One region of the Pacificispira sp. genome, then DNA from elsewhere that is predicted to be linked to it. Evidence: riboswitches for the same ligand, from Rfam matches in the RefSeq annotation. Region 1 holds a riboswitch; each other region holds the start of a gene.
What was found. A riboswitch is a leader RNA that binds a small molecule or an ion and turns the genes downstream of it on or off. The one in region 1 is predicted to bind cobalamin.
Positions count from the first base shown of each region.

Region 2: another riboswitch for cobalamin. It lies ahead of ACO06O_RS21160 (CbtB domain-containing protein); the one in region 1 lies ahead of ACO06O_RS00835 (hypothetical protein).
Region 3: another riboswitch for cobalamin. It lies ahead of ACO06O_RS02825 (TonB-dependent receptor plug domain-containing protein); the one in region 1 lies ahead of ACO06O_RS00835 (hypothetical protein).
Region 4: another riboswitch for cobalamin. It lies ahead of ACO06O_RS15200 (aromatic ring-hydroxylating oxygenase subunit alpha); the one in region 1 lies ahead of ACO06O_RS00835 (hypothetical protein).

Region 1 is NZ_CBDDHE010000002.1:159,943-165,863, forward strand. Features, by position in the region: gene ACO06O_RS00815 (glutamine synthetase family protein) at 1-447, shown strand, start outside; gene ACO06O_RS00820 (NAD(P)/FAD-dependent oxidoreductase) at 451-1,728, shown strand; gene ACO06O_RS00825 (PilZ domain-containing protein) at 1,803-2,138, shown strand; gene ACO06O_RS00830 (tellurite resistance TerB family protein) at 2,157-2,507, opposite strand; cobalamin riboswitch at 2,722-2,938, shown strand; gene ACO06O_RS00835 (hypothetical protein) at 2,977-3,294, shown strand; gene ACO06O_RS00840 (inner membrane-spanning protein YciB) at 3,374-3,964, shown strand; gene ACO06O_RS00845 (NUDIX domain-containing protein) at 3,958-4,509, opposite strand; gene ACO06O_RS00850 (methyltransferase) at 4,616-5,731, shown strand; gene ACO06O_RS00855 (tetratricopeptide repeat protein) at 5,775-5,921, shown strand, end outside.
Region 2 is NZ_CBDDHE010000011.1:5,308-11,228, forward strand. Features, by position in the region: gene ACO06O_RS21145 (DUF938 domain-containing protein) at 1-271, shown strand, start outside; gene ACO06O_RS21150 (benzoate/H(+) symporter BenE family transporter) at 278-1,450, shown strand; gene ACO06O_RS21155 (CbtA family protein) at 1,470-2,231, opposite strand; gene ACO06O_RS21160 (CbtB domain-containing protein) at 2,253-2,444, opposite strand; cobalamin riboswitch at 2,479-2,716, opposite strand; gene ACO06O_RS21165 (SCO family protein) at 2,810-3,466, opposite strand; gene ACO06O_RS21170 (LrgB family protein) at 3,556-4,275, opposite strand; gene ACO06O_RS21175 (CidA/LrgA family protein) at 4,272-4,643, opposite strand; gene ACO06O_RS21180 (ChrR family anti-sigma-E factor) at 4,711-5,406, opposite strand; gene ACO06O_RS21185 (sigma-70 family RNA polymerase sigma factor) at 5,403-5,921, opposite strand, start outside.
Region 3 is NZ_CBDDHE010000002.1:609,088-615,008, reverse strand. Features, by position in the region: gene ACO06O_RS02840 (FecCD family ABC transporter permease) at 1-281, opposite strand, end outside; gene ACO06O_RS02835 (ABC transporter substrate-binding protein) at 278-1,120, opposite strand; gene ACO06O_RS02830 (DUF7676 family protein) at 1,124-1,696, opposite strand; gene ACO06O_RS02825 (TonB-dependent receptor plug domain-containing protein) at 1,762-3,639, opposite strand; cobalamin riboswitch at 4,041-4,281, opposite strand; gene ACO06O_RS02820 (ABC transporter substrate-binding protein) at 4,537-5,921, shown strand, end outside.
Region 4 is NZ_CBDDHE010000008.1:110,811-116,731, reverse strand. Features, by position in the region: gene ACO06O_RS15215 (oxepin-CoA hydrolase, alternative type) at 1-404, shown strand, start outside; gene ACO06O_RS15210 (NAD(P)H-dependent flavin oxidoreductase) at 404-1,426, shown strand; gene ACO06O_RS15205 (class I adenylate-forming enzyme family protein) at 1,443-2,960, shown strand; cobalamin riboswitch at 3,045-3,250, shown strand; gene ACO06O_RS15200 (aromatic ring-hydroxylating oxygenase subunit alpha) at 3,392-4,630, shown strand; gene ACO06O_RS15195 (2Fe-2S iron-sulfur cluster-binding protein) at 4,636-5,718, shown strand; gene leuS (leucine--tRNA ligase) at 5,884-5,921, shown strand, end outside.

The DNA of each region.
Region 1 (5,921 bases):
TTCGCCCCGAACGCCAATTCCTACCGCCGGTTCCAGGCAAATTCCTATGCCCCGATCAACACGGCCTGGGGTGTCGACAACCGCACGGTGTCGCTGCGCATTCCGCGCGCGGACGAGAAGGGCATGCGGGTCGAACATCGGGTCGCGGGCGCGGATGCCAACCCCTATCTGACCATGGCCTGTGTGATGGCCGGCGTGCATCACGGCCTGACCAAGAAGCTGGACCCGGGTCCGATTGAAAAGAGCAACGCCTATGAAAAGCCGGTGACGGAACTGCCGCTGCGTTGGTGGCAGGCGCTGCAGACCTTCGGCGAAAGCAAGATCCTCCCGAAATATCTCGGCGCGCATTATTGCGAGACCTACGCAGCGGCGCGCAGCTTCGAGAACGACGCGTTCCAGGCGCAGATTCCGCCCCTGGATTACGAATGGTACCTGCGCACGGTGTAAGACATGGCAAAGTTCGACGATACCCGATCCTATTACCGGGCGACCGCCCATGCCGCCCCCAGCCATCCCCGGCTTGAAGGCGAGCACAAGGCCGATGTCGCCATTCTCGGCGCCGGCTACACCGGGCTTTCCGCCGCACTGGAACTGGCGGAGGCCGGTTATTCCGTGATTGTTGTCGAAGCGGAAACGGTCGGCTTCGGTGCGTCCGGCCGCAATGGCGGGCAGGTATGCAGCGGCTTCAACAAGTCGATGCATCACGTCGAAAAGGTCGTCGGCAGCGAGGGAGCGAAAGTCGCCTGGGAAATTGCGGACGGCGCGCCCAAACTGGTCGGTGAGCGGATCAAGAAATACGGCATCGATTGCGACCTCAAATGGGGTTATCTGCATGCCGCCGAGAAGAAGAGCCAGTTCGAAGGCCTGAAGGAAGACCAGGCGGAATGGGAAAAATGGGGCTATACCGGCTCCAAACTCTATGAAGGTCCCGCCGTCCGGGAAAAGATCGGGACCGACCGCTATGTCGGCGCGTTGTGGGAACCGGGCGCGGGCCATGTCCATCCGCTGAACTATTGCCTGGGCCTCGGCAAAGCCGCCCATGAGGCCGGCGCCCAGATTTTCGAGAACAGCCGCGCCATTCGTCTGGATACCGGCGACAAGCCCGCGATCCATACCGAACATGGATCGGTGCATGCCGAACACCTCATTCTGGCCGGCAATGCCTATCTGCGCGAGACGGAGCCTTATCTGTTTCGACGCCTGATGCCGGTCGGCAGCTACATCGTCGCGACGGAGCCGTTGGGCGACAATCGGGCGAAGACGCTGCTGCCCACCGACGACGCGGTTTCGAACTGTAATTTCATCGTCGACTATTACCGGCTCAGCGCGGACAAGCGCATGCTGTTCGGCGGTCGCGCGACCTATTCAGGGTTGGAACCGAACGATCTGGGCGGTTTCGTGCGCCCGCGCATGCTGCATGTCTTCCCGGAACTGGACGATGTGAAGATCGATCACGTCTGGGGCGGCTATATCGGCATCACGGTCGATCGCATGCCGCATGTTGGACGCATCGGCAACCGCACCTATTTCAGCCAGGGTTATTCCGGACACGGCCTGGCGCTCAGCAATATGTGCGGGAAGATCCTGGCGGAGGCGATCAAGGGCCAGACGCAGAAGTTCGACATCATGCACAAATTCAAGCACCCGATCTTCCCCGGCGGCCGGTTCCGCACGCCCCTCCTGACACTCGGCATGTTTTGGTATCGCCTGAAGGACGCTTTGGCGTAAGCTCCCGTCCGGCACGATTCCTGCTTGCCCGACGAGCGGGGGAGCGGATTGTTCGCCGTATCGAGGAAACCAGCATGTTCAGCCGCCTGATGCGCATCATCAAACCGGGCGACCGGCGTAAGGAACGCCGGGTCAAGGTCCGGTTCCCCGCCGAAGTGGGTGGCCTGAAGGGCCGAGTCACCGATGTCAGCCTGGGTGGTTTCGGGTTCTACCCGGATCAGGAAGGGCTGGCCGAAGGCGACGAGGTCATGGCGGTTCTGATGCCGGACGAATTCACCACCATCGAAATTCCCTGCCGAGTGGTCGGCGCGGATGACGAGGGCATGGTGGTCTGCGTCGCCTTCATAAAGGTGACCCCGGACCAGTTCGATCCGCTTCAGGACATTATCGCCCACCAGGCGTTGGGCTGATTCGGCCCCTGATTCCGCTTACAGAAAGTCTTCCAGTTCGAGGCCCAGCACGTCGCAGATGGCCTCGCATTGGGCGCGCTCGCTTTCCAGGAAAACGCCGTCCGCGCGGCTGATCGCCAGGGCGACCTTGACCAAAAGTACGGCGTCCCCGGCCTCATGCCGCATTTCCTTGACCGCTTCCAGCGCGTGGCGGCGGCCCTTGGCCTCGGCCTGGACGATGCCGTCGACATAGCCGTTGAACAAATCAACGGCCTCATGCACGTCGAAAAAGCGCAGCTTGTCGATGGCTTCCAGGATCTGGTCGACGCGCCCGCGTTCCGACAGGGATACTTCGCCATCGGCAATCGCAACCAGGGCACAGCACGCCATGCACGCCTCCAGGAACGGCCGGTTCCTGCGCCGTGCCGTTCGCTCTTCGATTGCGTGCCGAACCCCCTCGAACATACCGATCCCCCGACCAGGCGCCATCCCCGGATTGGCGCAGGCCGACAATGTGCCCTTGCCGCAGTGCAGCGGTCAAGTGACGGGTCTGCGCGCAAGCAGGTCGTTTTTTCCTTAGTCGCCGCCCCGAATTACACTAGAGTGATGCGATCGAGAGAGCGGTTCCCCGCAAGGGGATCAAAAGGGAATTCGGTGTGGCGACGGACGCAATGTCCCGACCCGAGGCCGAAGCTGCCCCCGCAACTGTAAGCGGCGAGCCGACCGCCACGTCCAGGCCACTGACGGGATACCGTTGGGAAGGCCAGGCGGACCGGCACCGACCCGCGAGCCAGGAGACCTGCCGCTCACTGAAACGCAACCCTATTGTCCGGGCGGGGTGTCCCGGGAGGAGGTTTCTATGAGTAGTGTTCCGTCCGCATTTCCGGCTGCGGAAATCGATATTGCGGCGTTCGACCCCGGACAGAGTCTGTCCGCCCTTTACATGGCCGAAGAGCCTTTGCCGCGCGGTGCGGCGGAAGGGGCAATTCTGTCCTGGCTTCTGGCCCTGCCCGATGGCACCGATCCGGCGCGGGCTGCCCAAATTCTCGGCGAAACGTCGCCTTTCTCCGATGCCTCCGGCGGCGAAGCCGGCAAGGCGAGCGAATTGCTGAGGCAGATCGCGCAGTTTCCGGCCGAACGTCTGGCCCGGCCGAGACGCCGGCGGGTCAGGAACTAGAATGTTCCATCGGCATTCAGGGACCGGTGGCGTGAAGGAACGGATGACGCGGCCAACCGCATCGCCTATATAGCCTCCTATGACGGATGTTCCTTCCCGCCCCGGTCCTCCCTGGCTGACCCAACTGGTCGATTTCGCGCCGCTGGCAGCCTTTGTCGTCACCTATTTCCTCAGTAACGATCTGTTCCTGGCAACAAAGGTCGTGATGGGCGCCAGTGCGGCAGCCGTCGTCTTGTCGCTGGTGGTTGCCCGTCGGATTCCGTGGATGCCGCTATTGACGGCCGTCCTGGTCGGGGTATTCGGCGGTTTGACGCTCTATCTGAACGATCCCAGCTTCATCAAGATGAAGCCCAGCATCATCAATACGCTGTTCGGGATCGGCCTGCTGGCGGCCCTGGCTTTCGGCAAGATGCCGCTGCGATCGGTCATGGGCGGCAGCTTCACCATGCCGGACCGAGCCTGGAAGGTTCTGACGCTGCGTTGCGCCATCTTCTTCCTGTGTCTCGCCCTGCTGAACGAGGTCGTGTGGCGAAGCGTATCGGAAGAGATTTGGGTCTATTTCCGGTTTCCCGGGCTGATCGCGATAACTTTCCTGTTCTTCATCGCCCAGGTGCCCTTCATGATGCGGCACAGCGAAACCGACACGGCGGAAGAAGCCGGAGATCAGTAATCCCCGGTCTCGCCGTCCGGATTGCCAAATGGCGCGGAAGGAACCGGCCCGGTCATCGACCGGCGGTGGGCCAAGGCCCAATGCACCGACGGGAAGGCGATCTCCACCGTCTGGATTTCATCCCAGTCGAAGAACCGGACCTCCAGGCTTTCTTCGCCCGCGGCAATCCCGGGCGACGCCAGATGCGCGGCATAGATCAACTGTACCTGGCTGATCCTGGGGATCGTGTAGACCGCCAGCAGGCCGTCGATCGCGATGTCGGCGCAGGCTTCCTCGTGCGCTTCGCGCCGGGCCCCGTCTTCCACCGTTTCATTCAGTTCCAGATAACCGGCCGGGATCGTCCAGAAGCCACGGCGCGGTTCGATCGACCGACGGCACAGCAATACCTTGCCGTCTTCGACGACGACGGCGCCGGCAACGATCAAGGGGTTTTCGTATTGGATGAAGCCGCAATCCGGGCAGGTCAGGCGCGTACGGTTATCGCCTTCCGGAACCTTTCGAACCGTCGGGCCGCGCGCAGTGATCTTGTCGGATTTGTCGCCCATCGCGGGCCGATCATGCGACTTGGGCTTGTCCGTCGCAAGTGACAACTGCTATTCGCTTGGCGCGGCGCGGGGATCGCCCCCGGGGCGCGGCGAGGGGGATTATCGCATGGCCGATCTGCGGCGTATTATCGACGAGGCGGAAGAACATTACCGGCGCGGGCGCCTGCACGAAGCCGCCGAGGCGTATCAGCGTGTCCTGGATCGGCGACCCGACGATGTCGAAGCCCTGGAATGGCGCGGCGAGATCGCGGTCCAGTTGGACGACTACGAAACGGCGGTCGAAGCGCTGGGCCGGGCGCGGGAACTTCGCGGCGACGATGCGTTTACGGAATACACCAATCTGGGCCTGTCCTATTACGAGTTGAACCTGCCGGCGGAAGCGGTCGAAACCCTATGGCAGGCCGTGCGCCGGGACGCGACAGACCTTGTCTCGCATTCCAATCTGGGCAAGGCGCTTTACGACCTCTACGCCAACAATGGCGAGGAAGAGGCTGTGCGGATCGCCGCGGAATGGATGCGGCGGTTTCCGGAAGTCCCTGACGCCCAGCATATCGGTCCCGCGATCTCCGGCCAGGGTCTGCCCAAGACCGCCAGCGCGGCCTATGTCGAGGATATCTTCAACGATTATGCGCCGATATTCGACGAGAAGCTGGCCGAACTGGGATACCGCGCCCCGGCGCTGATCCTGAAGGCGCTGCAACCGCATCTGCCGCCGCCGAACCGGGATCTGGTCGTGCTGGACGCCGGCTGCGGGACCGGCTTGTGCGCCCCGCTGCTGTCGCCCCTGGCGCAACATCTGGACGGTGTCGACCTGTCGCCGAAGATGCTGGAGAAGGCGAAGACAAAGAACCTGTACGACCGGCTCGAGAAGCGGGAGCTGACCGCCTTTCTGAACGACGCGCCCGACACCTATGACTTGATCGTGGCAGCCGATGTCCTGTGCTATTTCGGCGATCTGGCCGAGGCGGCGGACGGGTTCCGGCAGGCGCTGGTTCCCACCGGGCGGCTGGGTTTCTCGGTGGAGCGACTGGCGGATGACGACGCCGTCGCCGGAGGGTACCGCCTGGATCAAAGCGGGCGCTACAAGCATGACGAGGCCTATGTCGCCCGCGTCCTGGAAGAGGCCGGGTTGATCCTCATCGACATCGCCCGGGAAGACCTGCGCAGCGAATACGGCATCCCCGTCGGCGGGCTGATCGTGACCGCCGCGAAGCCCGCTTGAACAGCACTTTCCCGCCGCCCCGCACACAGTGTATGGTCTGACGATGGACGATAAGGACGCAACCCAGGGCGGCGAAACTCAGACACCGTCGACCGCCGACCCGAACGGGACCGGCGGAACAGAGACCGACCGCGCCTCACCGCCCGCCAGTCAATCCGCCTTGAAGGCACGGCCGGTCGCGAAAGCCATC
Region 2 (5,921 bases), on a different contig from region 1:
GGCGGCGTGCGGCCTGATCGGCGGCGCGGGGCGGCTGTTGCCGCCGGGTGGGCCGCTGTTGATCTATGGGCCGTTCTCTCGCGACGGTCGCCATACCGCGCCCAGCAACGCCGATTTCGATGCGTCTTTAAGGGCGCGCGACCCGGAATGGGGGGTGCGCGATCTGGAAGGCGATATCCTGCCGATCGCGTCGGCGGCCGGACTGCGCCTGCGTGCCGATGTGCCGATGCCGGCGAACAATTTTCTGATGGTATTCGAGAAAGAGGGGTAAGGGGGAATGAGATTCTCCGTGTTCAGCAACGCCTTGGTCGCGGTTCTGGTGGGATTCGGCGGCAGCGTGGCCATCGTGCTGGCCGGTATCCGCGCGGTCGGGGCCAGTCCCGCCGAAACCGCGTCCTGGATCACCGCGCTCTGCCTTGCCATGGCGGTCACCAGCCCGGTCCTGTCTATCCTACACCGGATGCCGATCGTCACTGCCTGGTCGACGCCGGGGGCGGCGCTGATCGGCGCGACCATGGTGGCCGGGGCGCCGACCATCGGCATCGAGGCGGCGGTCGGGGCCTTTCTGCTGGCCGCCGCGCTGATCGTATTGAGCGCCGCGGTCAAGCCGCTGGCGGATGCCATCGCCAAGATCCCGACCGCCGTCGCCGCGGCCATGCTGGCGGGCGTCCTGATCGGGTTTTCGATCGGCGTCTTCGACGCGGCCGCGGGCGATCCGTTGCTGGTCCTGCCGCTGGTGGGCGTCTTTCTGGTGGTCCGCCTGTTCAGTGCCACCTGGGCCGTACTGGCGGTGATCGCGGCGGGGGTGGCCTGGGCGCTGGTCCTCGGCCGGGTCGCGCCGCTGGACGGCGATCTGACGGTTGCGACGCTGGTCCTGATCCGGCCGGAATTCGATCCGGCGGTGCTGATCGGGCTCGGCGTGCCGCTGTTCCTGGTGTCCATGGCGTCGCAGAACCTGCCCGGCTTCGCCGTCCTGTCGGCGGCGGGTTACACGCCGCCGGCCCGTTCCGCCCTGGCGGTTACCGGCATGGCGTCCTTGCTGACCGCGCCGTTCGGCGCCCATACCACCACCTTGGCCGCCATCACGGCGTCGCTTTGCACCGGGCCGGACACGCATCCCGATCCGGCGCAACGCTGGAAGGCGGGGCTGTTCTATGGCGCGGGCTATCTGATCCTGGCAGGGGTCGGCGTGACCCTGGTCGCCGCCTTCGCGGCACTGCCGTCGGCGGTGATCGTGACCGTGGCCGGGCTGGCATTGGTCGGGCCGCTGATGGGCTCGCTCAGCGCCGCCCTGGCGCCGGAAGAAACCCGCTTCGCCGCCGTGCTGACGCTGGTGGCGACGGCATCCGGCCTGTCCCTGTTCGGGATCGGGTCGGCCTTCTGGGGCCTGGCGCTGGGGCTGCTGGTGCTCGGTCTGGACGCCCTCGCCCGGAAGGCGAAGGCGTCCTGAACCCGAAACCGGGTCACGGTCAGGCGTAGGTGCCCGAGAACCGCTGATAGAAGGTGCCGCTGAGCCAGCCCAGCATGACCCAGAAGATCGCCGCGACGACGATGGAGGCGGCGGCGAAATGGCCCGCGATTTCCGGCGGGACGCCGCCGCCGACTTCCGCCGGTTGCGGCGCGCCGACGATATGCGGGGCGGCAATGATCAGAACGCCAAGGACCGTCAGTGGCAGCTTGCGGCCGAAGACCATGAGGCAGAGGCCGATGCCGGTCGCTGCGGCGCAGCCGATCCACCAGAGCTGCCGCACCCCCAGTTCGGCGGCCATGCTGCCGGGTACTTCCGGCGGCAGGCCCAGATTCGGGCCCAGGGTGAAGACGGCGAAGCCGCCGATCCCCCAAAGCAGCCCGATCCGTCCGCTGATCGCGCCGCCATGGACGGCAAAGGCCGCCGTCAGCATGAGGGCGAAGGCGATCCCCATCGTGATATTGGTCCCGGCGGTGAAGAGGGAGCGTTCCAGCCCGTCTTTCGGGCCCCAGGATTCGTCGCCGTGGTCTTCGCCGCTATGGGCCTTGTAGATGGTAAATCCGTGGAACGCGCCGGTGCCGGCGACCCGAAAGACCGCCGTCTCGGGGATCGCGGATTCCGGGATGGCGGCCTCTGTGCCCGCGTTCTCGTATTCCTCGGCATGGAGGATGATAGGGGTGGTGGTGAATTCCTGAATCGCGCTGATCGCTAGACCCGCGACGATGCCCGCGGCGAATGCCGCGCCGAAAAGGCGCCGAAACATATCGTTGAATTCGGTCGGGGCTTAGTGGCAGGGCAGCGCGAAGGCGTGCCGCGCGTCATGCGTCGCATTGTGGATCGTGTCCGAATGCGCGAAGCCGATACCCAGGAACAGGAAGCCGCCGAACAGCGCCGCCGCAACCGATGCCGCCAGAACGCGGGTCCGGGATTCGGTTTCGAGATGGTCGGCGGTGGTGGCCTGAATGCGATCGTTCATTTTGTCTCCTCCCGTCACACCCGACGGTCGTTCGAGATGCCATCGACGCTCGGCAGGTCTCCCGGCTCGCGGGTCGATGCGGCATCCTGCCTTCCCGGCACATGTCCCGATCCGGGCTGGTGTGCCAGTGGCGAGGTGGATACCGCTCGCCGCTCACGGTTGCGGGGGCAGCCCGGGCGCGGATTCCCTGATGGGTAAATCCTTCCCGTGTTCCCTCTTAGCTCCAAGGCCTTCGTGACCCATGAAGGAGAACCGAACGCGTCTTCAAGAATTATCAGTAGCGCCACGGCGGCGTACAGGTCAAGCGCGGCGCCGACAGGGATTGGCGTCAAGGCGACGTTCGAATAATCGGGCGAGGGGGACCGTCAGCTGGTCTTTGCGGCAGCGACGTAGCGCTGCAGGGCGTTGGCGATCGATTCCGGCGCGGTGCCGCCGTTGAACATCGTCACGAACCCGCCGTCCGGCCCCATCAGATAGACATAGCCGGAATGGTTCATCAGATAGAATTCGTCGTCGATCTGCTGGCCCCGGCCGTAATAGACGCGGAACTTCCGTGCCACGGCCTCGATCGCCTCGTCGCTGCCGGTCAGGCCGACCAGACGCGGGTGAAAGGCCGGCGCATAGTCCTTCAGGACGTCCACCGTGTCGCGGGCCGGATCGATGGTGATCAGGACCGGGGTGATCTTTTCGGCCGCCGCGGCGTCCCGCTCCGCCAGGATATCGATGGCGGCCGCCATGCTGGACAATTCCGTCGGACAGACGTCAGGGCAGGAGCTGTAGCCGAAATAGACCAGCAGGAACTGACCCTGGAACGTGTCCTGGGTGACGGTTTCGCCCTTATGATTGGTCAGTTCAAACGCACCGCCGACCTCCAATCCCGGCGCAACCAAGGCCTCGCCGTCGCCACGCACAACGCCGTCCGAGCTGCCGGAGAGCTGATTCCAGACGACAAGGGCGGCCAGACCGATCGCGGCCAGTGCGGCCAGCATGGCGCCGATCAGCGGAATTGTTTTGCGCTGCATGGTATTCAAGGCCTCCGCGGAGGGAACGGATCACTACCCCAAGACGTACGAAGCGGGGGCCCTTATCTCAAGACGCCAAATCGTCGCGGTCATAGTAACAAATGCGCGATCAGCGGCACCAAAAGCGCCGTCGTCAGGCCGTTCAAACCCATGGCGACGGCCGCGAAAACCCCGGCGATCGGGTTGACCTGAAAGGCGCGGGCCGTGCCGATTCCGTGCGCCGCGATGCCGACGGCGAAACCCCGGGCACGCCAATCGCGGACGCGCATCAGGTTCAAAAGCGGCGTGACCACGATGGCCCCCACGATCCCCGTCGCGATGACCAATCCCGCCGCCAGGGACGGCAGGCCGCCGATCCGCTCCGCGATCCCCATCGCGATGGGGGAGGTCACGGATTTGGGCGCCAGCGACAACAGGCTTTCGCTGTCCGCGCCCAGCAGCGAGGCGACGGCCAAGGCCGTGCCGACGGCGGTGACCACGCCGGCGACCAGGGCCGCCAGCATCGGCAGGGCCGCGCGCCGGACCCGGGGCAGGTGGGTATAAAGCGGCACCGCCAGGGCGACGGTCGCGGGACCCAGCAGGAAATGAACGAACTGGGCGCCTTCGAAATAGGTGTCGTAATCGGTGTCCGTCGCGACCAGCAATGCGATCAGCAGCGCCGCCGCAATGGCCACCGGATTGACCGCCGGGTTGCTGCCCGACCGGGTGAAGGCAGCATGGCCGATCCCATAGGCAATCAGGGTCGCGGTCAGCCACAGCAGCGGCGTTTCGGCCAGATAGACCCAGATATCCTGTGTCGCGCCGATCATGCCTTGCGGTCCTCCCCTTCCGCCGGGGCGCCGATCAGACGGGATACGGCGACGAAGACCACCGCGCCGACGGCGATCGCCGCGACGGTGCTGACGATCACCCCGGCCGCGAGCGGCAACCACTCGACCTTCAGGCGGTCTGCGTGCTGGACCAGGCCGACGCTGGCCGGGACGAACAGCAGGGACAGATGTTTCAACAGCCCGGCCGAGGTGTCCTGCAGCCAGTCGGGCGACCGCCGCAGAATCAGCAGCCCCGCCAGCAGGAAGGCGAGGCCGAGCACGGGGCCGGGAATGGGCCAGTTGGCGAGGACCGCGATGGCCTCGCCCAGCAACTGGCAGATCAGAAGAAGGGTCAGGGCGCGCAGCATGGCGCGACTTTACGATGCAACGGGCCGGGGCGCGAGCCCCTGCGGAAGATCCCGGCCAGAGCTCCGGTCAGACCTTCACGAACAGATTCAGAATGGCGCCGATCGGCCCGGTCAGCCGGATCGGGGCATCGACCACGACCAGGCAGATGCAATCCTCGCCGGGTTCGGCGACCGGCTTGTGCTTGATCGACCCGTCGCTGATTGCCAGATCGCCGCGGGCGAAGCGGCCGATCTCGTCATTATAGGCCCCGCGCAGGATCAGGACGAATTCGTTGCCGTCATGGGTATGATGCGGCACTGCCTTGCCGGCCGGGACGCGCAGCAGGAAGGCGCGTTTGCCCTCCACGTTCATTGCGATTTCGGAGGTTTGGACCCCCATTCCCAGATTCTTCCAGGTCACCGCGTCCAGGTCGCCGCCCAGATAACGGCGCAGGACGGCAGGTACCAGCGGGTTGTCGTTGGCCGGAAGGGCGGCGCGCACCGGCGCCGGTTCCGCCGGTTGGTCCAGCCGCGCTAGAACCGACTCCAAAGAGCCTTTGGACAACGAAACCGGCGCGACGTCGCGCAACAGCGTCCCACCCAGGGCGTCCAGTTCCGCCGCCCGTTTCCGGCAGGAAGGGCAATAGGTCAGATGCGTCGCCACGATCAGGCTCGTCGCTTCGTCCAGCGACCCTGCCGCGTAGTCCAACAGCATATCATCCGAAAGGTGATGCGACGGTTCCACCGCCCGCATGGCTCCCCCCGAAGTCAAAGCAGCCGTCATAATTCAGAGTCTCCTAGTATGGTCCTCAGCTTGCCCATTGCCAGGCGAAGCCGCGATTTCACCGTCCCAAGCGGCAGACCGGTCTCCTCGGCGATCTCGCTATGGGCCTTATCCTCATAGAAGGCCATTTTCAGCATCCGAACCTGCTCCGCGGGCAAATCCGCCATCGCGGTGCGAATCGCATCCGCCGTCTGGTCTTCCTCCAGCTTGTCGTCCTGCATCGGCTCGGCGGCCGGCAGTAGAAGCGGGTCGTCAGGATCGAGCTCCGGCCGGTTGTTGCGGCGGAAGGCGTCGATCCGTTTGTTCCGGGCGATGGTGAAGACCCAGGTCGCCACCGATGCCTGTGCCGGGTCGAAACTGGCCGCCCGGCGCCACACCATCAACATCGCCTCCTGCGCGAACTCCTCGGCCGAGACGTCGTCCGATCCGCTGCGCATCATGTAGGCCTTGATGCGGGGCGCAAAATATTCGAACAGCGCCGCAAAGGCGTCGCGATCCTGGTCTTCCGCCAGGCG
Region 3 (5,921 bases), 450 kb from region 1:
CGCAGCCAGCCCTGCAGGGCGGCACCGGAAAGGCCCAGCGTACCGCCGACGATGGCGCCGAGAACGATGCGCGGCAGGCGGACCTCCGTCAGGATGGCGAGGGCTGTTTCCCTGTCCTCCGACAGAAGCGTCAGGAAGCCCGCGAGGGCGGTGGCGGAGATGCGATCCGCGACGAGCCCCAGCCCGGCGGCGATCAGCCCGGCCAGTGCCAATCCTGCCAGCAGCAAGGGGAAGGGGATCTCCCGCGACCGGCCGGCTGCTATGCGCGTTTCGCCGATCATGACGTTCCGCCCGGCATTCCCAAACGTCGGTCGATCAGTCCTTCAACGATGTCCAGCGCGGCCGGAATGCCGCAGGCCCATTGCCGGGTCGGCACAGTCTCGATGCGGGGCATGCGATGACGCAGGGCGGGATGTTCGGTTACGTCGCGGGCCAGAGACGCGGCGTCTTCACGATACACCCCGACGACCAGCAGGTCGGGCTTCAACTGCAGCACCGCCTCCACCGGGACGGCGCCCCAGCCCGTGATGCCATAATCCGCAGCCGCGTTTTGGTACCCGGCAAGATCCAGCAACGCGCCGGCGAAGGTATCGCGGCCCAAGGTGAACCCGCCGGCTCGGTAGATCAGGGCACGCGGCCGCTCCAGCCCCTCGACCCGGGCCGCCAGGGCCGCGATACGCCGATCCATCTGCCGGATCAGCGCCTCGCCGCGTTCTTGGGTGCCAAGCGCCGTCGCGACGGCACGAATGTTGGCCCGGACATCGTCGAAAGTCTCCGCCGGTGACAGGTCCAATACCGGCACGTTCCGGCGCTGCAGAACCTGGACCGTGAATCGCGTCGTATAGATCCCGGCGACCACCAGATCCGGGCGCAGCGGGAGGACTTCCTCCGTCTGGCCGTGATTGAGCATGAGACCCGCCGTCCGTTCCGCCAACAGGGAGTCTTCCGGACGTGCCGCCAGATAGGAGACGGAAACGACCTGCCCCGGGTCGGCCAGGAGCAGCACCAGTTGGTCGGTGCAGAGGTTCATCGACACGACGCGCTTCGGCACGCCTTCAGCCTGCACGGGGACGGCGACGAGCAACAACAGGAAGGCGGCCAGGCGGAGAGCATGGCCCATGATCTAGCCCCGAAATCCCTTGCCGGTGCGGTCGGCCTCGTCCAGTTCCCGGCCGAGATAGGTGCGGCCGATCGCTTCCCAGGTCGCGAGCCGCGTCCAGTCCGGCTCGTCCGCCAGCCCGTCGGTATCGGTCAGGAACGGGTTGGGGAAGAAGATCGTGATCAGCTGCTCGTCGTGACCGTTGAAGAGGCGAAGGCCCCAGGTCAGCGCGCAGCCCTGCTTGTCGAAGCTGCGATAGATTTCCGCGCGGCTGGTGCGGCGGCGGTTCTTCAGTGCCTCCGGCGTCGGGTTCTTCGGCGATCCCTTGTTCTCACCGATGCACAGATGGAAATGCGTGCCCCCGAAATGAACAGTCAGATAACCGTCGAACAGCGTCACCGATTTCGGGGCGCAGGGGCAGCGGAACTCGAAAGCCCCCCCTTCGATGATCGGGCCGAAGACGATGCTCCGCCAGTGGTTCTCGAAAATGTCCTTCAGCAGGGTATGGAGATAATCCTCCTCCGTCGGCAAGACCCAGATTTCGGTCTCCCGGCCGGTTTCATTGACATCCCGTTTGCTGGCGACGGCTACACTCATGCTTCATTCCTCATATTGACTGCAAAACGGCGACGGGGCGGAAAAGGGCCCGCCCCGTCTCCGTTTCAGAATTTCCAGTTCATGCCGGCATAACCGGCGATGCCCGGCGTGCCGAAGGTCAGAACTTCTTCGTACCGTTCGTTCAGCAGGTTCTCGCCGCGGGCATAGAGCTCCAGCCCGTCGATCACCTCATAGCTGCCCTTCAGATTGACCAGCGTGAACGAGCTCATGTCGACGACCGTGCGGTTGAAGGCCGCGTCGAACTCGAAATCCGTGAAGCTGCCGTTGAAGTCGACCCCGAGATTGAGGTTCGCCCGGTCGTCCAGGAATCGGTAGTTCACGTTGAGGCTGGCGAGGTTGGTCGGCCGGCGGACCTGTTCGGTCCCGTCGGACGTTTCCGCGTGGGTCCAGGTATAGCTGGCGCCGATATCGAGCTGATCGGTCAAGGCTAGATCGCCCGAAATCTCGACACCCCGTGCTTCGGACACGCCTTCCAGATTGCGTGACGTATTGCCGGAACCGGTGATCAGGTTTTCCACGTCGCTGCGGAAGAAGGTCACATCGACCCGGGCCTTTTCCTGCCAGAATCGCTGCTCCACCCCGACATCCCAACTGGTCGCGGTTTCAGGCTTCAGGTTGGGGTTGCCGACGAAGTTGTTCGTGAAGCCGAACAGTTCCGTGAGCGTCGGATTCTTGACGCCGGTACCGTGACTGGCATGGAACCGGGTTCCCCAGGAATCGACCAGATAGGCCGCCGAAAGGCGATGGGTCTGTTCATTCTCGAACCGGTCATTGTAGTCCTGACGCAGGCTGGCTGACAGGAACAGGGACTCGAATAGACCCAGATTGTATTCCCCGGCGAAGGCATTGTTGGTTGTGTCGATCTTGCCCTGTCCCAGGAAGCTCGCCTTCATCGTGTCCTTTTCGGATTCCGCCAGCAGCGTGAAGTCGTGTTCCGCCTGGGCGAGCGACGGCGTGTCGAAGGATACCGTCGTCTGGTAGGCGTATTTGCGTTTGCTGCCGTCGGCAAAGCTGGACAGCGCCCCATTGGTTCGGCTGTCATCCTTGTCGCTGGAATAGGCCGCGTCGAACCGGTGGGTCCAGGCGCCGTCGAAGGGATCGACCGACAGGCCGATCCGGCCATAGCGCTGATTGGTCGTCGTATCCGAAGCCTGGTCCACGGCACCGATTCCGCCGGTGAACCCGTCGGTTTCGAAATACGCCTTCGTCGCGCGGATTGTGGTATCCAGGGTCAGCCAATCCAGTGGCTGGACGTCGGCGTTCAGCGACAAAGTATCGTTCCGGTAGCCATCCTTTTCGGGATTGCCGCGGTCCTCGGCGGCATTGGAAATCCCTTCGGTCCGGAACCGGTTCGCGGTACCTGAGATGCTGAAACGCTCCCCGCCGTAACGCAGGGAAACGCCGGCCTCGCCGGTCTGGAAGCTGCCGCCTTCTGCGGACACCTCACCGCCAAACCCGTCACGCCCCCGCTTGGTGGTGATGCTGATCACGCCGCCGATGGCGTCACTGCCGAACAGGGCGGACTGCGCACCGCGCAGGATCTCGATCCTTTCGATGTCGGCGGTCATTAGGCGCGAGAAATCGTATTCCGATCCGGCGCTTTGATCGTTGATCTCGATCCCGTCGACGATGACCAGCGTATGATTCGATTCCGCCCCGCGGATCCGGACTGCGGTTTGGGCGCCCGGCGAACCGGTCCGGTTTACGGCCAGCCCCGGCACGTCCCGCAAGACGTCCGAAACGAATTTCTGCCCGCCACGCTCCAAATCTTCGGCGGTGATCACCGTGACCGAACTGCCGACACGTTCCGCCGGCAGGGCGATCCGGCTGGCGGAGACGATGGTGTCCGGTGCCGTCACGACGGTACCCGTGTCCTGTTCCTGCGCCGCGGCAGCTCCGGCAAGTCCCAAAAGGGCTGTCATTGTGAACGCCCCCACCCAATACTGTGCCCGTATCCTGGGCGTGGTCCTGGCGACCGTTTTCATGTGCTCCCTCCAATCGGTTGATGCCGACAGGAAGAGCCGCGAGGCAGTCATCGCCCCGACGAATCGAAACCGGGATGGGAAACAAAATCCGATACGACCAAGGCGAACCGGTGCCCCCAGCCCGGCGCGACACGCCCTGGTCGATGCATACCGGACCGCGGCCCGTCCAAATCGACGGTCCACGTCCTGAACGGGTTCGGCTTTGACGTGAGAGAGCGTTGGCGGAAATCGCCGTCGTCACACCTCACGGGCCGCGTCCCATTCGCCAGACGCACCTAGCAAGGCGCCACCGCGAACGGGATCAAGCCCGCGCCCCCGGCAATCCCCGACCGGAAGCAAAGGTGACGCGGCCTCTGGCAGGTCTCCTGGCTCGCGGGTCAGGGACGGGCGGCCGGTCTTCCCGACTGGGCACCCGATCAGGGCCCGGTCAGTGACCGTCACTTGGCCGCCGTCTCGCCGCTCACAGTTGCGGGGACAGCCCCGGATCGCGCGTCCCTGTTGGGTAATGCGCTACCGGTGTTCCCTTTTAATCCCCCCAGCCTGATGCCGGTCAGGGGAACCAAGGGCCACATCCAAATTCGTACATCGTCAAATCCTATCGGCGCAAGGCCAATGACGAATGCTGCAACATGGTGCGCGTCCAAGTCGGCGAAGAACCAGATTGGAACACACAATATTCAGAGAGAGCTGCTTGCAAATTCAATGTTATGATATAACGTCCGGCTCAAATTCACACTAGAAACCGGAAGCCGAAGTATCTCGCAGACTCGAGATCTGATCCTCGTTCCGCCCGCCAATCCAACATCCCTTGATTCCCTTCCCATGGAGGTACACATGCGTGCGTTCACCAAAGCAATGTTCGGCGCGGCTATCGGCGCCGCCGCCCTGATCGCTACAAGCACGGCATCGACGGCACAGGGCCGGACCGACGTCGTCGTCGCCGCGCCCTGGCACGTCAACGGCATGGACCCTGCCTCGGACGGCTACACGTTTCAGCGGATGGAGGTTGCCGAAACCCTGGTGGATGCCGGGATTGACGGACAGTTGCGCCCGGGCCTCGCAACCGAATGGCAGGTCGGCGGCGATGGTCTGGTCTGGCGCTTCCAACTGCGCGACGGCGTCCGGTTCCATGACGGTACAGAGTTGAGCGCGGATGCCGCCGTGGCCAGCCTGAAGCGCGCTGTGACGCAACCCGGCGTCCTGCAGAACCTGCCGATTGCGGAGATCGCCGCCGATGGCGATGCGGTTGTGATCCGCCTTGCGGAGAAGTTTGCCGCATTGCCTGCTGTCCTGGCGAACTATACGGCCCTCATCCTGGCTCCGGCGTCGTTCGACGGTGACGGGAAGGTGGTTTCCGTGATCGGCACCGGCCCGTTCCAGGTGGCACAGATCGATCCGCCGAGCTCCCTCAGCCTGAAGCGGTTTGACGGCTATTGGGGGGAGGCGGCCCATCTGGAAGCCGCCCGTTACATCTCCACGTCCCGGGCGGAAACGCGGGCGTTGATGGCCGAAAGCGGCGATGCCGATCTCGTCTTTACCCTGGACCCGGCCGGGTACAGCCGACTCAGCCAATTGGAGCCGGTCGAGGTCAAGGCGGTCCCGATCCCTCGCACGATCGTCCTCAAGCTCAATCTTGCCCATCCCGCGCTGACGGAGGCGGAAGCGCGCCAGGCGCTCAGCCTCGCGATCGATCGCGACGGTATCGCCGCGGGCATTCTGCGCTTCCCCGACGCCACGGCCAGCCAGTTGTTCCCGCCGGCCCTTGCCGACTGGCACGATCCGACGCTGACACCGCTGGCCTACGATCCGGACACCGCGCGTCAGTCGCTTGCCGCCTTGGGCTGGGCGCCGGGCGAAGACGGCATTCTCGTTCGCGACGGGATGCGCTTTGCGTTGACGTTGCGGACATTTCCCAACCGCCCGGAACTGCCGCTGATCGCAGCCGCGCTGCAGGATCAGTGGCGCCAGATCGGGGTGGCGCTCGACATCTCCGTCGGCAATTTTTCCGAGATCCCGTCCGGGCATCAGGACGGCTCGCTCGATGTCGCCCTGTTCGCGCGCAACTATGGCCTGACGCCGGACCCCGTCGTGAACGCGGCGGAAGATTTCGGGGCCGGTGGCGCGGATTGGGGTGCCATGAACTGGGATGCGCCCGACGTTGCCGAAGCGCTGGCCAAGGCACGGGCGGAAAGCGATCCTGCGACGCGCGGTCCTGCGAT
Region 4 (5,921 bases), on a different contig from region 1:
CCGTCGCCTATGTGAAGGCCGGTCTGGTGCCCGATGGCGGCCTGACCGCGCGGCTGGCGGCGCAATTGCCGCGCCCACTGGTGTCCCGCCTGTGCATGCTGGGCGACCCGATCACGGCGGACCGGCTTTACGATCTGGGCATGATCACCGAGCTGTCCGAGCCGGGCGGCGCGATGGACATGGCGGCGCAATATGCATCCCGCCTGGCCGCCGGACCCGCCAATGCGCTGCGCGATATCAAATCATTGCTGGAGACCGCCTCCTTCATGGATCCGGATTCCCAATTGGACCGGGAGCGCGATGCCATGGCCCGCGCCCTGGGCGGCGATGAGGGCGCGGAGGGGATCGGGGCCTTCCTGGAAAAGCGCAAACCCGATTTCGCAAAACTGCGGGGCGGTGTGTGATGGCGCCGGACGGTCAGGGCGCGGTGCCGGTGACGGACCCGGTCTTCGATACGCCGGTGACCCGCGCCTATGGCACGCGCCTGCCGGTCGTTGCGGGCGGGCTGATGTGGCTGGCCGATGCGCAGTATGTTTCGGCGGCGGCGCGGGCGGGGATCATTTCCTTCATCACCGCCGCCAGCTTTCCGGAACCGGACCGCCTGCGCGCCGAGATCCGTACCTGCCGCGACCTGTGCGGCGGCGCGCCTTTCGGGGTCAATGTTTCCATGCTGCCGAAGCTGATCCAGGGCGAACAGACCGAACAGGTGTTTCGGCTGATCGCGGAGGAGGGCGTGCGGTTCGTCGAAACATCGGGCCGCAATCCCGAAGCCTATATGCCGATCCTGAAGGAAGCGGGCATCACCGTCCTGCACAAGGTGCCCAGCGTCCGCTATGCCGTGAAGGCGCAGTCTGTCGGCGTCGACATGGTCTCCATCGTGGGGGCGGAATGCGGCGGGCATCCCGGCATGGACATGATCGGCAGCATGATCAACGCGGCACTGGCCGAACGGCGGCTGACCATTCCCTTCCTGATCGGCGGCGGGATCGGCACGGGATCGCAATTGGTGGCTGCACTGGCCATGGGCGCGGCGGGCGTCGTGGTGGGCACCCGCTTCCTGGTGGCGGAAGAGGTCGCAGCCCATCCCAATTACAAGCAGGCGCTGGTCGACGCCAGCGAGTTGGACACGGCGCTGACCATGCAGACGGTCCGTAACACGATCCGCACGCTGCGGAACGAGACGACCGATCTGGTGTCGAAGCTGGAGACCGAGAACCCGGAAATCGGGATCGCGGGGCTGATGCCCTATGTCTCCGGCAAGATCGGGCGGGAGGCTTATCGCACCGGCGATGTATCGCGCGGCATGCTGTCTGCGGGCCAATCGCTGGGCCTGACCGACCGGGTCGAACCGTTGGCGGATATCGTCGCGGGCATGGAGCGTGAGGCGATGGCGGCCCTGGCGCGGCTGCGTCCTGTCGGCGTTTAATGGGATTGGTTCCGGTATGAGTGACATTCAGGCGACCCGCATCCACCACAACATCGACCGCCATCTGGCGGAACGCCCGGACAATCCCGCCGTGATCGATTTTGACGGCCGGCGCCTGTCTTATCGCGATTACGCTGCCGCCGTGACGCAGGCCGAGGCCGTGCTGAGCGAGGCCGGGGTCGTCGCCGGTGACCGGGTCCTGATCGTGGCCGAGAACAGCCTTGCGGCCATCGCCTTCGTTTTTGCCTGCAGCCGCCTCGACGCTTGGGCCGTGCCCGCCAACGCGCGTATGACGGCGGCGGAACTGGAACGTATCCGCCAGCATGCGACGCCTCGTGCCGTCGTTTATACGGTCAAGGCCTCGCCGGACGCGGCCGAGCATGCCAAAGCCGATGCTGCCCAAGACCAGGACGGGGCGTTCGGCACGGTCGGGTTTTCGACACCCTTCGACAGCGCGCCGCAGCCGGTGGAACCGGGACTCGCTCAGGTTGGGGTCGTCCTTTATACGACCGGCACGACCGGCGCGCCCAAAGGCGTGATGCTGACCCACGGCAATCTATTGTTTGCCGGCAAGTCGTCGGCGGAACTGCGCGACATGACCCCGACGGATACGGTCTATGGCGCCTTGCCGATGACCCATGTCTTCGGTTTGGCCTCCATGGTCGTCGCTGCCAGCCATGGCGGGGCCTGCATTCGCCTGCAACCCCGGTTCAGTGCCGAGGCCCTGTATAACGCCCTGCGCGAGGATGTGACGATCCTGCCTGCCGTGCCGCAGATGCATGCCCATCTGATGCATTATACGAAGGCGCAGGGCTATACGCGGCTGGAAGGCAGCGGGCTGCGCTACGTCTCGTCGGGCGCCGCGCCGTTGGACCCGGCCTGGAAGCGCAGCGCCGAGGCCTTCTATGGCATCCCCTTGCAGAACGGCTATGGCATGACGGAAACCACGGCCGGGGTCTGCGCGACGCGCAATGCGATCGGCAATCCGGATGTCAGCGTCGGCTATGCCCTGCCGGGTGTCGATATCAAGCTGGACGAGGCGATCGGCGGTCAGAATGACGGTGTCGGCGAGATCCTGACCCGGGGCCCGCATATCATGAGGGGCTATTTCCGGAACCCGGAAGAAACCGCAAAAGTGCTGCTGCCCGACGGGTACCTGCGCACCGGCGATCTGGGGAAGTTCGACGAGAACGGCATGCTGCACATCGTCGGCCGGTCAAAGGAACTGATCATCCGGTCCGGTTTCAACGTCTATCCGCAGGAGGTGGAGAAGGCGTTGAACGACCATCCGTCCGTCGTTCTGGCCGCCGTGATCGGCCGCACGGTCGAGGGCGGGAACGAGGAAGTGCTGGCCTTTGTCCAGGTCGCCGATCCCGCCGCCGTGACGGAGGACGAGTTGAAGACCCATGTGGCCGGCAGCCTGTCCAGCTACAAGCGGCCGTCGAAGATCGTCATCACCGACCGGCTGCCGGCCGCCGCCACCGGCAAGATCCTGAAGAACCGCCTGATCGAGACCTTCCGGGATCGTCTCTAGGCTCTGAAGGGCGGAAATCGCGCACCTGTCGCAGCCAGCACTTAACCTGTCGCGTTACAGAAATCCCAGACCCCCGGCCGGGCGCAAAGTCCGGGCGCTTGTGGTGCCGTTCCGCCGTTCGCGGCGTGACGGAGAATTGGGAAGCCGGTGAGATCCCGGCACTGCCCCCGCAACGGTAAGAAGGGTTGAAGCGCGGCGAATGCCATTGGGAAGCAATGTCCCGAGAAGGCGCCGCGTTCGGCTAGCACCTCCCTTCGAGTCCGGAAACCAGCCCAGGCAAGACTGCTCTTGGATCGCGGGTGGCGATCACGAGGTGCCTTTCCTTCCGTCCGCCGCCGATTGCCGGAGCGGGGAAGGGATGTCCTCTTGAGAACACCAGCGACCATACCAACCGCGCCGCCGGATGCGGCGCATGACTGAGGAGATTCGGTATGGACGCATCTTACCGTGTGCAAGGCCTGCTGGCCGCCCGTCGGCCCGGCTATTCCCTGGCGCAGGAATTCTATGGCGACCGCGCGGTTTTCGATTTGGAAATGGACACCCTGTTCCTGAACGAATGGCTGTTCGCGGGGCATGGCTGCGAGATTCCGGAGGTTGGGGATTACACCACCTACCGGGTCGGCCGGGCCGAGGCGATCATCCTGCGCGGTGCCGATGGCGAGATCCGCGCCTTCCACAATGCCTGCCGCCATCGCGGTTCGCGTATCTGCCAATCGGCGCAGGGTAATGCCGCGCGGCTGGTCTGTCCCTATCACCAATGGACCTACGACCTGGAAGGCAAGCTGCTGTTCGCCCGCGAGATGGGCCAGGATTTCGATCCCAACGCGTTCAAGCTGAAGCCGGTCGCCTGCGAAAGCGTCGGCGGCTATCTCTTCGTCAATTTCAGCGATGCGCCGCCCGATTTCGCCCCGGTCCGCGCGCGGATCGAACCCTATATGCTGCCGCACCGGTTGGAGTATACCAAGGTCGCGCATAAGACGACGATTGTCGAAAAAGGCAATTGGAAGCTGGTCTGGGAAAACAACCGCGAATGCTATCACTGTTCCGGGTCCCATCCGGAACTGTGCCGCACCTTCACCGACGCGCCGACCATCACCGGGGTCGAACAGACCGGCGGCGACAATTTCCTACAGGATCATTGGAACCGCTGCGAGGCCGCCGGCCTGCCCAGCCAATTCTATCTGGACGACAGCGGCCAGTACCGCGTCATGCGCGTGCCGTTGCTGCGCGATACCGAAAGCTTCACCATGTCCGGCAAACCGGCCTGTTCCAAACCGCTGGGCGCGATTCGGGAAGAGCGCATCGGCTCCATGCTGTTGTTCCACTATCCCAGCAGCTGGAACCATCTGCTGCGCGATCACGCGATCTCCTTCCACGTCAATCCGATCGGCCCGCAGGAGACGGAGGTCACGACCCGCTGGTTGGTGCGCAAGGACGCGGTCGAAGGCGTGGATTATGACCTGAAGACGCTGACCGAAGTTTGGGACGCGACCAACGACCAGGACCGGATGCTGGTCGAACAGAACCAGTTGGGGGTGAACTCCCCGGCCTATGAACCCGGCCCCTATTCGCCGATCCATGAAACCGGCGTGCGCCAGTTCACCGACTGGTATTGCGATGCGATGACCCGGCAGCTTGGCGCCTTCGCGCCGGCCGCAGCGGCGGAGTGACGGGAATGCGGCTGACCCAATTCAAGGCTCTGGACGAACGGACCTATTGGACCGACGCGAAGGAACTGGAATGCATGATGATCATTCCGGAAGCGCCGGATGTGACCTCTTTCTGTTTCAAGACGGCGGACGATAGCTGGTTCCGCTATCTGCCCGGCCAGTTCATCACGCTGGAATTGCCGGTCGGGCCGGAGCCATTGTTGCGCACCTATACCCTGTCCTCCTCGCCGTCGCGGCCGCTGTCGATCTCGGTCACGGTCAAGGCGCAGAAGGACAGTATCGGATCGCGCTGGATGCTGGAGAATGTGAAGGTCGGCGACCGGCTGCGCGCCTATGGGCCGGGCGGCATCTTCACCTTCATGCAGTATCCGGCGGACAAATATCTGTTCATTTCCGCTGGGTCCGGCGTGACGCCGATGATGTCGATGACGCGCTGGCTGTTCGATAATGGCGAGCATACGGATATCGCGCTGATTTCCTGCGCCCGCCGCCCGTCGGAACTGATCTTCGAACCCGAACTGCGCCGCATGGCCCAGCGCGTGCCGGACATCAAACTGTCCTTCGTGGTGGAGGAGGACGATCCGTTCTCCGCCTGGGCCGGGTACCGGGGCCGGTTGAACCAGCTGATGCTGGAACTGATGGCGCCGGACTATATGGAGCGGGAAATCTTCTGCTGCGGGCCGGAACCCTTCATGAAAACGGTGCGCGATGTCCTGAACGCCGCCGGATTCGAAATGGCGCATTACCATGAGGAAAGCTTCCACGCGCCGATCCGGACCGAAGATCAACGCCCGGAACACGACGATATCGTATTGGACGAAACTGCCGGCGCGATGATCCGGTTCGCCGCGTCGGGTCTGGACGCGATGTGCAGCGAAACCGACACCATTCTTCAGGTCGCCAAGGCGCAGGGCCTGAACATTCCGTCGGCCTGTCAGTTCGGCGTTTGCGGTACCTGCAAGGTCCGCAAGACATCGGGCGAGGTCCACATGATCCATAATGGCGGGATCACCGACAAGGAGATCGCCGACGGCATGGTGCTGGCCTGTTGTTCCAACCCGATCGGCAGGGTCGAGATCGAAATCTGAATTCGTTCGGAGTGATGACAGCCCGGTGATTGACTTAAATCCGGGCGGCTTGCTATCTAAAGCCGCGCGCGGAACCGCGCGAATACGGTCATTTTCAAAGAGATAGAATCCGAGGCGGTCTTTCCGGCCGCCGCATCATTCCTAGCGAACGCGGAAAGAGATTGAATGGCTTACGATCCCAGCCTGGTTGAGCCGAAGTGGCA